2 linked regions of the Actomonas aquatica genome follow. The protein of the gene in region 1 interacts with the protein of each later gene in a pairwise test. Links are inferred from orthologs where the notes say so. Each region holds a gene or a part of one and is shown on either strand. Other genes may lie near its edges.

Region 1 (7,428 bases):
GCGCGATCCAAAAGCGCTCGCGGAGAATGATCGCGTAGTCCCGCAGGGTGCGACGCTCGCTCATGGGTTCGTCGGCTTGAGCGTCGCCGCGGGCACGGGAGGGAGTCTTGGAGGCTGTGACCATTACTGTAGATTGAGAGATCCGTGATCAGAGGAACCGGATGGGCACGAAGACGATGTCGTCGGGCAATAGCAACATGGAGGAATCGGTGTCGGTGGATGAATCGCGACCGCGCAAAATCGAGGCGACGTCGACCGTGGTGACGGCTTTGGTGCCGTCGGGCAACTTGCGCGTGACGGTGACTTTCTCACCGCGAGCGACATCGGTGAGGCCGCCGGCTTTGGTGATGGCGTCGAGCACGGTCATGCCGGATTCGATGGGGAGCGGGATACGCCCGGGTTGGAGCACCTCTCCCTGGACGATCACTTCGCGAGCAGCGTATTCTTCGACCGCGATGGTAACCTGCGGATTGCGCAGAAAACGCTGGTCACGGTAGGCATTTTGAATCGCTTCCTGCGCACCTTCGATGGTCATGCCAACGACTTCGATCGGGCCTACCAGAGGGAGATTCACCCGGCCTTTGGCGTCCACACGGACGATGGTGGAAAGATCCTCTTCCTGGAAAACGGCGACGCGCAGACGGTCGGTCAGCGCGATGTAGTAGGTGATCGCCCGGCTGTTGGGTCCGGGGCGGAAGGCTGGTGGGACGGGCTGGGGATACGCCACCTGACCCACCAAGAGGAGGGTGAGGAGAAGCAGTCCGCGCCTCAGCCAGTGTTTATTGAAAACCGTCATGGGTATTCCTCCTTAAAAGCGTGTGCTCGCGTCAAAAGTGACAGAATGGCGGTCGAAATCTGAAAAAGACGAGGTCGACCAGTTGCGATAGTAGGAGTAGATCAGGCCGAGGCGCAGACGTTCCGAGAAAGTGTAAGCGACGCGGCCGTAGGCGGTGAGGAAGGTATCCTCACGATTGGCGCCCTCGAGTCCCAGGAACTCAATGCGACCGGCGCCCACGCCAGCGGCGAACAGCAATTTGGCGGTGCGGGCGTATTGGGCGTCGAGGTTACCGCTGAGCGTGTCGGTGGAAACGTTGCGGGAGGTGATCGAGAAGTCTTTTGAGACTGAGCCGGTGAGGGCGATCTTCCGCGTAAAGTTCCAAGTCGCAGAGATGGCGGCGTTGTAGCCTTCGTAAGTGGCATCGTTGCCGGTGAGGGCCTCACGGATTTGGTAGCCGACACGGGCGTTGCCATTCAGACCGGGAAGGAGGCGACCGGAGACACCCACACTCACGGAGTGGTCGGCAAACGAGGTGTCAGCCGCAGTCTCCAGCAAGCGAAGACGGTATCCAGCGAACACGTCGCGCTGCGTTGAGAGCACGTAAAACCAGTCGGCCGACAAGCTGTAGGTGTCCAAATCGACGAAGACGTCGTTATCGGAGTAATCAATGCGCGACCAGCGCACGCCGCCAGTCACGGAGTGGCGCTCTGAAATCGGGTAGCGGAAGTTGAGGTCACTGCCGTAGCGCCAAGAGTCGGTGCGGACGCCTTCCGTGGGGTCGGCGCGATTGGAGCGCACCGCGTTGAAACCGAGGGTGCCGGTGGTGCGGCCGGTGTCCTTGGTAAACTCGAGCCGGTAGTTCGGGTTGATGGAACTCTCGCTCGAGTTCGTCGAAAACTGGCTGTCGGTGATCGAGACGTTGGCGTTCACGCCGATGAGGCCGGCGTGGCGTCGGTATTCCGCTCCAATGGTGTAGGAGTAGATCGTATCCGACTCGTTGATTGACGACGCGTAGATGTTGCTGTCGACCGCGACCGAAACGGAGCCGGTGATAAAAACCTGATCCTTACCTTCGTTCCAACGCACCAAGCCGTGGGCCGGCATGCAGGGAAGCATGAGCGCGACGCACAGCGCGACTGTTTGGGAAGATCGTCGGGGGCGAAGGGACATGCAGATCTTGGAAGGGGGGGGCGGAATCTGGTGTTGAGTTTTTAGATGGAGGAGGCGCTAACCGGGGTTTCTTGCACGGGCTCGACCGGGGTCACTTCAACGACGACCACTTCTTCGCCAGCACCAGCCGTCTGGTCTTCGTCGTCGAATACATTGGCCCAACCTTCGCCATCGTCGTCCATTTCGGCACCGGTGGCTTCGTCGATGATGTCGCCTTCGCCGGGCGTTTGGCCGTCGCCGACCTCGGGTTTGCCCTTGGCGTCGAAATACACCGTGCGGCGTGCATCGCAGGCGAGGGTGACCTTGTCTTCCACAAATTCGAGTTCGTCGTCCGGAATGGGGCGAATTTCGATCTGCGGGGCGCGGCCGGGGAGGCGCTTGATGATGGCCTGCTCGCCGCCGTTGATGACGTAACCACCACCATCGTTGGGACCGCCACGGACGGTGACTTCACCCTCGATGGACGATACCTTGGTTTCGAAATCTTCGGACTGGATGACCACCTTGCGGCCCCGAATGGCCATGGCACTGTGCGGGGTGGAGTAGACCATGCTGCTACCGGCAATCATGCGGGGCGTGCAAAGGCCCACCGTGCCGCGGGGAATGAAGGCATTGGTTTGAGAAATGGAAGGCTCCACTTCCAAATCGCTGCGGTCCGGGGTGAAGGGCTCCTGCACGAAGCGTTTGATCTCCATGCGGGTGTCCGGGTCGAGGTAAACGCCCGTGCCGTTGGAGAACACCATGGCGTTGTGCGCGTCGGCGTTGGTCTGGATGACTGTGCCCTGAGCGTTGTGGACCGACTTTTCGGTCAAGTCTTCGATACGCTCGCCGGTGTCGATTTCCGACTGACCGTCGAGATCGGCCACGTAGAGTTTGCTGGTCGGGTTCTTCTTCGCGGCGTGCGCGGCGGGCGCGAGCGCCAGCGCACAACCCAAGGCAGCCACGAAGATCCCTGTGGAAAGGCGGAAATTATTCATGTTTCGACTATGGTTGGCGTTATGGGCGTCTGCAATGCTGCGAGGGCGGGTATTAACACCTATCGGGTAGATCGGCACCCGCCCTGTCTGACCTGAGGACAATACCCTAGTCGATGAAATTGCGGGCTTATGCAACCACAATATTCAGGATGCGACCGGGCACGTAGATGACGCGGCGGATTTCTCCGGCGTTCAAGTGTGAAGCTATCGCGTCGTCTTCCCGGGCGGCGGCGAGGGCGGCGTCTTGGTCGGCGTCTTTGGCGATCACGATTTCGCCGCGCCGCTTGCCGTTAACTTGCACAACAAGTTTCTGGGTCTCTGTGACGAGTAGCGCCTCGTCGTAGTCCGGCCACGACGCGGCCTGCACCGGGGCGGCGCCGCCGAGCAGTTTCCACAATTCCTCGCCCAAGTGCGGAGCGTAGGGGGCGAGTAGCTGAACGAAGCTGCGGGCGCTGGCCGCAGAGATGGCCGGGGCCTTCTGCAAGGCGTTCACAAAGATCATCATCTGCGAGATCGCGGTGTTGAAGCGCAGGTTCTCGGTGTCTTCGCCGACCTTTTTGATGGTCTCGTGAAGCAGCTTGGTGAGCTCAGCCGATTCCTGGCTGGCGTCATCGACGATCTTGGCGGCGGGTTCACCGTCGCGGCCGACAAATTCGCGCCAGACTTTGAGCAGGAAGCGATGCACGCCTTCGATGCCGCGCGGATTCCAAGGCTTCATGGCCTCAAGCGGTCCGAGGAACATGAGGTAGAGGCGCAGGGTGTCGGCGCCGTGGGAGGCGATGATGGTGTCGGGGCTGATGACGTTGCCGCGGCTCTTGGACATTTTTTCGCCGTCCTCGCCGAGGATGATGCCTTGGTGGAAGAGACGCTTGAAGGGTTCGTCCTCCGGCAGGACACCGAGGTCGAAGAGCACCTTGTGCCAGAAGCGGGCGTAGAGGAGGTGGAGCACGGCGTGCTCGGCGCCACCGACGTAGAGGTCCGGGGAGCGCCAGTAGTGGAGCGCTTCGGGGCTGGCGATCGCCTCGGTGTTTTTGGGGTCGAGGTAGCGCAGGTAATACCAGCAGGAGCCGGCCCACTGGGGCATGGTGTTGGTCTCGCGGCGACCGCGCACCCAGTCTTCGCCCTCGGGCTGCGCTTCGGTGGCCGGCACGGCGGCACCGGTGGTGGGTTGATACCAAATGTCGACCCAAGCGGTGGCGTTGGCCAGCGGGCTTTCGCCGTTATCGCTGGGCAGGTAGGATTCCACGTCGGGGAGCTCGAGCGGGAGGGCGGTCGCCGGGACGGGCAGGGCGTAGTGCGTCGTGCCGTCGGCCTCGTAGGTGATGGCTTCGGCGGGAAGTTGGACTTCGCCGGCGGCTTTGATGGCTTCGTAGTCGGCGGCGTTCACCCAGACGATCGGAATGGGTTCACCCCAATAGCGTTGGCGAGAGAAGAGCCAGTCGCGGAGCTTGAAGTTCACGGTCGCCTTGCCTTTGCCGCGGGCGGCGAGGTCGGCGGTGATCTTCTGCTTGGCCTCGGCCCACTTCAGACCGCTGTAGTCGTCGGAGTGCACCAGCACACCGTCGCCGGTGTAGGGCAGCTCGACTTTGCCGGAACCGTTGCTGGAGTGGTCGGAGGGCTCGATGACCTGGACGACCGGAATCTGGTATTTTTCGGCGAACTCGAAGTCGCGTTCGTCGTGCGCCGGCACGGCCATGATGGCGCCGGTGCCGTAACCCATGAGCACGTAGTCGGCGATCCAGATCGGCACCCGCTGACCGTTGGCCGGGTTGATGGCGAAGGCACCGGAGAAGACGCCGGACTTGTCCTTGGCGAGGTCAGTGCGCTCGAGGTCGCTCTTGGCGGCGGCCTGTTTGCGATAAGTTTCGACGGCGTCGCGCTGCTCGGGCGTGGTGAGTTTGTCGACGTAAGGGTGCTCGGGCGCGATCACCATGAAGGTGGCGCCGAAGAGGGTGTCGGGGCGGGTGGTGAAGACGACGAGGTCGTCGAGGCTCGGGTCTTCGAGGCCGAAACGCACCTCGGCGCCTTCGCTGCGACCGATCCAGGCTTCCTGCATGCGTTTGGTGGAGTCGGGCCAGTCGAGGCCCTCGAGATCCTTGAGCAGGCGGTCGGCGTAGGCGGTGATTTTGAGCACCCACTGGCGCAGGGCGCGGCGCTCGACCGGGTGGTTGCCGCGCTCAGACTTGCCGTCGACGACCTCTTCGTTGGCGAGCACGGTTTTGAGGGCCGGGCACCACCAGACGGGGCGTTCATCGACGTAAGCGAGGCCGCGCTGGAAGAGTTGGAGAAAGATCCACTGGGTCCAACGGAAGTAGGCGGGATCGGTGGTGTTGATTTCGCGATCCCAGTCGTAGGAGAAGCCGAGGGCTTTGATCTGCCGGCGGAAGTTATCGACGTTGGCCTGGGTATTGGTGGCCGGGTGGGTGCCGGTCTTCACGGCATGTTGCTCGGCGGGCAGGCCGAAGGCGTCCCAGCCGATGGGGTGCAGGACGTTGAAGCCCTTGGCGCGCTTGTAGCGGGAAAGGATGTCGGTCGCGGTGTAACCCTCCGGATGGCCGATGTGCAGACCCGCGCCGGACGGATACGGGAACATGTCCAGCACGTAGTATTTGGGTTTTGGAGACGACGCCTCCGCCCGGAACGAGCCGTTTTCTGCCCAGAAGGATTGCCAGCGGGGTTCTATGGAGGAAAAGTCGTAATCTTTGCTATGCGTTGCCATCGGAAGGAATCGGCCACTGTGACACATTCAAACCCCCGGTCAATGGCGCGACTTTGGTGCGGGATTTTTGCTTTTGCGCTCGTTTTGCCGAGCCTCTTGCCGGCGCAACAATCGGAAGGATTTCGCCGCCTGCTGGACGCGGTGGTGAGGATCGATGTGCGCGAGTTTGCCTATGAAGCGGGCGTGAAGCGCTTCCGCAGCGGAGTCGGTTCAGGCGTCATCCTCTCGGAAGACGGACTGATTTTAACCAACGCGCATGTGGTCGGTCCGCGGGCGGTGGAGATCAACGTAACGCTGGCCAACCTCGAACGCGTGAGCGCCGAGCTGGTGGGCTGGGATCACTGGACGGACCTCGCGTTGCTGCGGCTGGACGCCGACGAGATTGCCGAGAAGAACTTCACTTTTGCGGTCGCAGAGTTTGGTGACTCCGAGACGCTTTTTCCCGGGCAGACGGTCTTTGCGGTGGGCACACCTCATGGCCTCACGCGCACGGTGACACGCGGCATCATTTCGAATCCGCGGCGGTTTTTCTCGGACTCGCGCGGCGTGCGCGGTCACGAAACCGGTATGTTCAACACGTGGCTGCAGACCGATGCCGCGATCAACCCAGGCAACAGCGGCGGGCCCTTGGTTGACGAAGACGGTCGGGTGGTGGGGATCAATTCCCGCGGTTATCTCGGCGCCGACAATCTGGGTTTTGCCATTCCGGCAGCGACGGCCCGGCAGGTGATGGCGGGGTTGACGGCGGACGGAAGTATCACGCGCAGCTACATTGGTATCGTGCCGGGGGCGCTGCAGGATCTCGAAGATTTCTACGACCTTGAGCTCAACACGGGCATGTTGATCAACAGTGTTGACCCCGGCTCGCCGGCGGCCGAAGCGGGACTGCGGGGCGGCGACATCCTGTTGGCGATCGATGGCGAGGGCGTCGACGGGCGTTTCCCGGAGCAGTTGCCGCCGATCCAAAACCTCATCGCGTTGCAGCCGCTGGGTCGGGAAATGGAGCTGTTGGTCAAACGCGGTGATGCGACCGAAACCTTTACGGTGACGACCGAACAATTGGTCAGCCGAGTAGGCGAGGAAGGTGTGCTCGAAAACTGGGGCCTGAGTGTGCGGGAAGTGTCGCGCGCTTACGCTCGGGAAAATCAGCTGCCCAGCGCGGACGGGGTGCTCGTCATCGGCGTGCAGCGCGGTTCGCCCGGGGCCGAGGCGGGTTTGGCGACGGGTGACGTGATCATGAAAGTCAACGATGCGGAGGTCGATTCGCTGGCGGTCGTCCAAGCGGCGGAGGAGGCCTACCGGGAACAACCGGACCGCGTATTGATCGAAGCACGACGCAAGTTTCGCGTTTCCCTCTACGTTCTCAAACCATGATATTATCCCATCCCCGACTTCACCGCGTCCGAGTAATCTTCGGTGTCGTGGCGGCGGCGTTCGCGCTGTCGTCTGCCGTCGACGCAGCCGAACCTTCGTTGGCCGATATGATGGAGGAGCGCCTCGCCTCGACGGTGGCGGTGCAGTTCACCATCGAGCACGAGATGGATCGCACGGTGAACTACGCCTATGGGTTGGTGATCGACCGGGAAGGCACGATCATCCTCGAATCGGGCGCGATCAGCGAACGGGCCACGCCAGAGCAGTTGGTGGACTTTCGGGTGCACCGTCCGGATGCGCCGACAACGGTGTATTCAAAAGCGGAATACCTGGGGCAGGATGCGTTTACGTCCTGGCATTTTATTCGGGTAGAGCCCGAGGGCCGCTCGGGGTTGCGGCCGATCACCGAT
Region 2 (7,293 bases), 5.2 Mb from region 1 along the record:
CGAAGAAGGAACAGACGCCTCTAAAACGCATCTAACCCCTTTATGAACGCCCGGCCCGACTCCCTCCTCCGTCGCTCCCGTCCGCTTCGCCCGGCGTTGCTGGGCGTGGCCGCTCTCGCCCTGCTGGCCCTGCCCTCCACCGCCAGCGCCAAACGTGGGCATCATCACGACGACACCAGCTATTCCGTGGGCATCGGCGTGTCGTCCCGTGGCATCGACGGCTTCAGCTTCGGCGTTTCGCGCGATCGCAGCTACCACCGCCACTACCCGGCGCCCTACTACCGCCCGGGTCGCTTCTTCCCGCGCATTCCCAGCTACCACCGCCGGGTCTACGTCAACTCCACCGCCTATTTCGTCGCCGACGGCATCTACTACCGCCCCTACAACCACGGTTATGTCGTGGTCGACCGGCCCGTGATCGTGGAGCGCCCGGTCGTCATCGAGCGCGAAGCCCCGCCGCCGCGCCGCGTCACCTACGCCGTGACCGATGACGGCGTCGATCCGAACCAGGAAATCGGCGTGCCGCCGCCCGAACCCGACTACATCACCGTCTGGCAAGGCGAACAGGAACTGCGCCTCATGGACGGCGAGTTCTTCAAGCCTACCGCCAACGGCCTCGTCTGGGTGCCCACGCCGGTCGGCGCCGTATCCGACGTGCTCCCAGTAGGCAGCCAGGCTGTCTGGCACAACGACATCGAATACTTCCGCTTCGACGGCGTCGTCTTCCGCAAGTCGCCCGACGGCTACAAAGTCGTCGCCGCCCCCTGGGCCGACGCCAAGAACGGGTCTTAGCCCACCCGCTTTAGCGGTGTTATGACCATGCGTGCGACGCTGCGGATGCGACAATTGGTCGGCCTCGGTGCCATCGCCCTCTTGAGCGGCTGCACGGTCACGACTCACCCCGCCAGTCCCAGCAGTTCTCGCAGTTCACTGATCACCCTCCCTTCTTACCAATGGAGCACCGGTGCGTCTCTGGATCGGGTTGAGGTTTGTATAGCGGCGCAGGACCCCATGACCCAAGCGACGCTGCGCGACCACGCGATCTACTACGCCGCCAAAACCGCCCTCGAGAAAGGGTTCGATCGTTTCTACGTTACCGCGGAAGTCTTTGATACCGCGCCGCCGCTCCGCCCCCCGCTGACCACCCTGCCGCCGCACGCCGCGCACCTGGCGCCTCCCCCGCCCCAATACCCACGCATTCATCTTACCGCGGAGTGCCTCGAACCGGGGGAAATAAGGATCGGAGGTCCGCGGGTGCTCCTCCTCAACGCGCATTGGGTCAAAGCTGAATTGGGCCGACGTCTCCACATCCACGATTTCCAGTAGGCGACCCAGTCTCCCCCTGAGTAGCCGCGCTTGAGCCGATGGCGAAAGGGTGGCCCGTCGTCCCAGGTGCGACTACCATGAAAGCCTTTCCCGATACGGTCTAACCGCGCTTCACATTCCGCGGCTGACCGTGTTCGCTGCAAACCTCCATGGATTTTGCCCCGCGCTTCGCAACCCTCACCCAATGCCTGGTGGAACGAGGTCAATTCCTCGATGCCCCGCTCTCCTTGATTGATGTCGGTTGCGGCGGCGGACTCGCTCCGCTCTGGCGGCGCTTCGAGCCCAGCCTCACGGCCGTCGGCATCGACCCGCAGACCACCGAATGCGAACGCCTTCAGGCCGCCGAAACCAACCCCGCCGTGCACTACCTGCCGCGCTTCTTGCGCCTGCCCGAGTCGCATCCCTTTCGCCAACAGCGCGGCGACCGCGAGCCCTGGACCGGCAATCCGTGGGAACGCACCAGCTCGGCCCACGCCATGGCAAAGCTCGCCGCTCAAACCGCCCCGGAAAAACAGTTCAGCGAACTCAACGCCTGGCCGACCGAAAAACTAGTGGAGCCCACCCGCACCTCCACCCTCGACGAACTCGCCGCCGAACTGAACCTGCGCGAAGTCGACTTTGTGAAGATCGACACCGACGGCCCCGACCTCGAGGTCCTCCATTCCGGCGAAAAACTCCTGCGCGACGGCCCGGCCTTGGGCTGCGCCCTTGAGGTCAACTTCTCCGGCTCCGCCGATCCCACCGATCACAGCTTTCACAACATGGATCGCCTCATGCGCTCCTGGGGATTTGATCTCTTCGATCTCTCCGTGCGCCGCTGCTCCCTCGCCGCGCTCCCCATGCCCTTCCAATACGACAACGCGCCCCACTACACCGATCACGGTCGCGTGCTGCAGGGCGACGCGCTCTACCTGCGTGACCCCTGCGGCTGGGACCGCAATCCGGGCGCGCGCGTTGAGCTCAGCCCCATCCGCCTGCTCAAACTGGCCTGCCTCTTCGAACTCTTCGGCTCCCCCGATCACGCCGCCGAACTCCTGCGCGACCACGCCGCGCCCCTCGCCGAGCTGACCGACGTCGAGCCGCTCCTCCACCTTCTCGCCCACGAAATCGACCCGCGCTACGAGAACTACCACCAGTTCATCCAGCGCTTCAAAGACGACCCCACGTCCTTCTACCCGTCGAAGTTCCGCGCCTGACCCTCCGGCCACTGTAGCCGGGCTCGCTGAGCCCGGTTCGTCCGACCGGCGGCCGCGCGCAGCTCCCCTCACGCCCCCGCCAGCATCTCGCGCAACTTCGCTTCGTCGATCACTGCGACGCCGAGCTTCTCGGCTTTGGCCAACTTGGAACCGGCTTCACTGCCCGCGACCACAAAGCTGGTCTTCTTGCTCACGCTGCCACTCACTTTGCCGCCGGCCGCTTCGATCATCTCCGCCGCCTCGTTGCGCGTGAGCGTCGGCAAGGTGCCGGTGAGCACGAAGGTGAGCCCCGCAAACAAGGTGCCCCCGCCGCCCGCCGAGGGCGCTTCGGGTTGCACGCCCGCCGCGATCAAATCGTCGACGACCGCCCGATTGTAGGCGTCGGCAAAGAAGCCCACGATCGCCTCCGCCATGGTTTGGCCGATGCCGCTGATGACCGACTCCTTCTCGCGAATGTAGGCGTCCATCGTCGCATCTGCCAGCGGCTGCAGTCCGCCGAAGACACGCGCCAAATCCTTCGCCGCCGCCGCGCCCACGTGCGTGATGCCGAGGCCGTGGATGAAGCGCCACAACTCCGCCGTCTTGCTCGCCTCGATCGCGGCCAGGAGCTTGTCGGTCGATTTCTCCACACTCTTGCCCAGCGTGAGCAGATCGTCGCGATTGAGGTGATACAGGTCGGGCAGGCGTTTGACCCACCCCTTGTCGACCAACTGGTCCACCATCGCCGTGCCCAGCCCCTCGATGTCGAGACAGGCCCGCGAGGCGAAGTGAATCACGCGACGGCGCACCTGCACGGGACACTCCCGGTTCGGACAACGCACGGCCACCTCTCCCTCGAGTTGCACCGCTGCCGTGCCGCAGGCCGGACACGCCTCGGGGAACGCATAGGGCACACACTCCGGTTTCCGTTTTTCCAGATTCACACCGATAACGGCGGGGATGATTTCACCCGCCTTCTCCACCGCCACCGTGTCGCCGATGCGGATGTCCTTGCGGGCAATTTCCGACGCGTTGTGCAGTGTTGCCCGTGACACCGTCGTGCCGGCGAGTTGCACCGGCTCCAGTTCCGCCACCGGCGTGAGCACGCCCGTGCGGCCCACCTGAATCGTGATGTCGCGCAGCAGCGTCTCCGCCCGCTCCGCCTCAAATTTGTAAGCCATCGCCCAACGCGGCGCTTTGCTCGTCGCGCCGAGGGTGCGTTGCAGCGGAATCGAATCGAGTTTCACCACCGCCCCATCCGTCGCGTAGGCGAAGCTGCCGCGCATCGCGTCGAGCTCGCGAATCGCCGCCAGCACTTCGTCGCCGCTGTGCGCGATCCACTGCTTCTCCACCGTCGGCAGTCCCCACGCCTTCACCCAGGCGAAGAACTCCTCCTGCGTTGCCGGCAACGCTTCGACCGGCTCGGTGTAACCGCGACCGTAGAGCACGATCTCCAGCTTGCGCTGCGCGACCACCGCCGGGTCGAGTTGCTTGATCGTGCCGGCGGCGAGGTTGCGCGGATTCGCATAGAGCTGCAGCCCGGCCTCCTCGCGCTCACCGTTGATGCGCTGAAACTCTTCGAGCGTAAGGTAGATCTCACCGCGGATCTCGATCACGTCCGGCACCGGCACGCCGGCGGTTGCCTTCAGCTCATTCGGCAAGGACGCAATCGTGCGCGCATTGGCGGTGATGTCGTCGCCCTCCACGCCGTTGCCGCGCGTGACGGCGCGCACCAGTTTGCCCTGCTCGTAGGTCACGCTCACCGCCAACCCGTCGATCTTGGGCTCCACCACGAAGCTCAACTCCTCCCGCTCCAGATCACGCTGCACCCGGGCGATAAACTCGCGCATCTCCTCGTCGGAGTAGGTGTTGTCGAGACTCATCATGCGCTCGCGATGGGTGTAGTTCTGAAACCCCTCGCTGCGATCATCGCCCACCTTCTGCGTCGGCGAATCGGCCAACGCGAAGAGTGGAAACTCCGCCTCCAAATCGGCCAACTCCTGCTTCAGCGCATCGTAATCACGATCGGTGATCTCCGGCTCCGCCTGCCGGTAGTAGAGTTCGTCATGGTGCGCGATTGAAGCGCGCAGGTCATCGATGCGTTGGGCCGCGTCCGCAGGGTTCATTGCGCGCTATCTGGCACCACCGATTCCGGCTTGGCAACCGGCAGTCGCGCTCCACCGCCAAGATTTCGCTCCAGCACTTGGCGGTAAAACGTCCACCGCGCATAGACCGTCACGGCAACCGCCGCACCCAGCGTATCGGCCACCCAATCCGCCACCTCCACCGAGCGGCCGGGCGTGAAGCTCTGCCGAAACTCGTCGGCCATGCCGTAGAGCGACGCGACCACCAACCCCAGCCACCACCGCCGCCGCGGCTGGGTTCGCGCGACCAAGGTAGCAAGCAGCCCAAAAACCGCAAAATGGGTCAGTTTATCGATGTTTACGATATCCGGTGCCGCGACCGAACCACGCCCCGAGGCGAAAAACACCATGACCGCCAAGGCCACCGGCCACCCCCAATGCCCGCGTTTATCGGTATCCGTTTCGAGTCCCGCCATGGTTGCGAAACCTTCCTAAAATGGTCGGGCCGGGGAGATTCGAACTCCCGACCTCTTGCACCCCATGCAAGCGCGCTACCAGGCTACGCTACGGCCCGAACCGAGGAAGGAAGGAAGACCAAGCCGCACGAAACGCCTCGAAGCAAGCGGTTTTTTTGAGGGGCAATTCCCCACTCCGCCCACCCCATTTAAAAGCAATCCATGCGTGGCCATTTTGCCGTCGCAGGTTTATACTTACGCCATGAAGACGATCCTAACCCCTGTCGACTTCTCCCCCGCCACCGCCGACGTGATTGATGCCGCCATCAATCTGGCCAGCGCGGTCGACGGTCGAGTCGTTCTTCTCCACGCCAACCAGCCACCCACCGTCACCGCCGACTACGGCCTCGCGATGGAAAACGTGCAGGAAATCATCTCCGTCACGGAGAAGGCTTCCGCCCGCCAGCTCGAGCACCTGCTGCGGACTCTGTCCGACCGCGGGGTCGATGCCTCCACCGCCAATGCCAACGGCCCGGCCGTCGCTGCGATCGTGGGCAAGGCCAAGGAACTCGAGGCCGCCTATATCGTGATGGGCTCGCACGGCCACACCGCCCTATACGACCTGCTCGTGGGCTCGACCACGCACGGTGTCCTTAAAAAGGCCCCCTGCCCGGTCGTAATCGTGCCCGCCAAGGGCGAATAAGGCCTCCGGCCCGCCGTTCGCGGCGCCCGTGATCGCTCGCGATCGCCCTCCAGCCACCGACGACACCGGCGGCACGTAACCACATTCTCCCTACGCACGTAGTTTTGGATCTCGCGTGCCGACGGGAGCAGCGTGATCAAAGAGCCTGCTGGCCGCCCCTGCGCTCGTCTTCCCCGACGGGTGCCCCACTTCGCATGCTTTCCTCTGCACTCCGCCACCTCGTCACGAGCGCCACTTTCCTCGGGCTCAGCCTCCTCAGTCTCGCGCAAACGCTCTCCTACCCCAACTGGACTGTCTCATCCACCGGCATCCCGGGCGCACGCTCCGGCACCAGCGTCGCATATGGCTACGGCTATTGGGTCATGACGCTGAGTGGCGGCAGCGATCTCACGAATGCCGTCGCTCGCAGCGACGACGGACTGACTTGGACGCCGGCGGATCAAGTGTTTTCCCAGAACGCCCGGGTGCACTTTTTCAGCGGCTACTTCTACATTTTGGATCAGTCCTCCGTCTACCGCAGCGTCGACGGACGCACGTGGGAGTTGGTCACCAATACGGGCACGATGCCCTACATCCGCGACATCGCCTCCAGTGAGGACGCCATCGTGGCCAATTCCAGCAACGGAAACTACCGCGTCATCCAAACTAGCACCGACGGCGATAATTGGTCGCTGCAGCCCCTGCCCGCCCTCGACGGCGGGGCCGCCGGCCTCGGCGAAACGGTCACCAACGGCGGCGGCTATTTCTGGCATGCCCATTCCACCAACAGTCTTCAGCAGAGCGCCCTCTCGCGCAGCTCCGACGGCACCAATTGGTCGAATGTCGCCACGCCGTGGGGCGACACCATGCCCCACCTGTCCAGCGTGACCTATGGCAACGGCCGCCTCGTGCTTTCGTCGTCTTCGCAGCTGACGATTTCCACCGACCGCGGCGAGAGCTATACCCAAATCACCAAACCCCAAAGCGCACGGCATTCCGTCCTCTTCGCGGGCGGGCGTTTCTTTGGCTCATCGACCCTCGGTTGGTCTCTCGATGCCGCCACCTGGTCGCAACCCGTCTACACCGACCAACAACGCGCATTTAACGATGTCGCCTACGGAGATGGCAAATACGTGGCGGTGGGCGGCTACGTCGTCACCCCCAGCCCGGGCCATGCTCTGATCGCGGTATGGTCCGCGCCCGAACCGGCCAAGGTGCTCACTCACCCGGAGGATCGCGTGGCCGCTGCCGGCACCTCGACAGGGTTTTCCTTCCAGACCGAACCCGGTGTCTCCATCGCCGGCTACCAATGGACGCATGACGGCAGTCCCATCCCCGGCGCCACGCAGGCCGACCTCATCATCCCCAATGCCTCTCCCGCCGACGCAGGTCGCTACGCCTGCCTCGTTACCCGCAACGGTCTGACCATCGCCACCGACTCCGCCCGCTTGGAGGTCGTCGCCAGCGATCAACGTAGCCGCCTCGTGAACCTGTCGGTCCGCAGTCAAACCGGCAACGGCGACGCGACCTTCATCACCGGATTCATCGTCGGCGGTGAGAACACCCAAGGC

What was found. The genes of interacting proteins can lie anywhere in the genome.
Region 2: the proteins of leuS (region 1) and ligA interact in binary tests that used the Escherichia coli proteins (3 or more experiments, as listed by UniProt). The link is inferred for Actomonas aquatica from one-to-one orthologs.

What each region holds. Positions count from the first base shown.
Region 1 is NZ_CP139781.1:436,133-443,560, forward strand. The notes cover bases 2,849-5,971. They hold leuS (leucine--tRNA ligase), read right to left. Parts: upstream 5,645-5,971; coding sequence 3,053-5,644; downstream 2,849-3,052. Other genes in these bases: K1X11_RS01705 (FecR family protein), read right to left, coding at 2,849-2,925; K1X11_RS01715 (trypsin-like peptidase domain-containing protein), read left to right, coding at 5,729-5,971. Outside these bases: K1X11_RS01690 (GumC family protein), read right to left, coding at 1-124; K1X11_RS01695 (polysaccharide biosynthesis/export family protein), read right to left, coding at 149-796; K1X11_RS01700 (outer membrane beta-barrel protein), read right to left, coding at 809-1,948; more of K1X11_RS01705, read right to left, coding at 1,990-2,848; more of K1X11_RS01715, read left to right, coding at 5,972-7,018; K1X11_RS01720 (PDZ domain-containing protein), read left to right, coding at 7,015-7,428.
Region 2 is NZ_CP139781.1:5,602,521-5,609,813, reverse strand. What follows is about bases 2,110-5,097. They hold ligA (NAD-dependent DNA ligase LigA), read right to left. Parts: upstream 4,628-5,097; coding sequence 2,591-4,627; downstream 2,110-2,590. Other genes in these bases: K1X11_RS21400 (VanZ family protein), read right to left, coding at 4,624-5,061; K1X11_RS21410 (FkbM family methyltransferase), read left to right, coding at 2,110-2,522. In the rest of the region: K1X11_RS21420 (DUF6515 family protein), read left to right, coding at 43-792; K1X11_RS21415 (hypothetical protein), read left to right, coding at 820-1,326; more of K1X11_RS21410, read left to right, coding at 1,476-2,109; K1X11_RS21390 (universal stress protein), read left to right, coding at 5,303-5,743; K1X11_RS21385 (immunoglobulin domain-containing protein), read left to right, coding at 5,938-7,293. UniProt on the Escherichia coli protein: DNA ligase that catalyzes the formation of phosphodiester linkages between 5'-phosphoryl and 3'-hydroxyl groups in double-stranded DNA using NAD as a coenzyme and as the energy source for the reaction.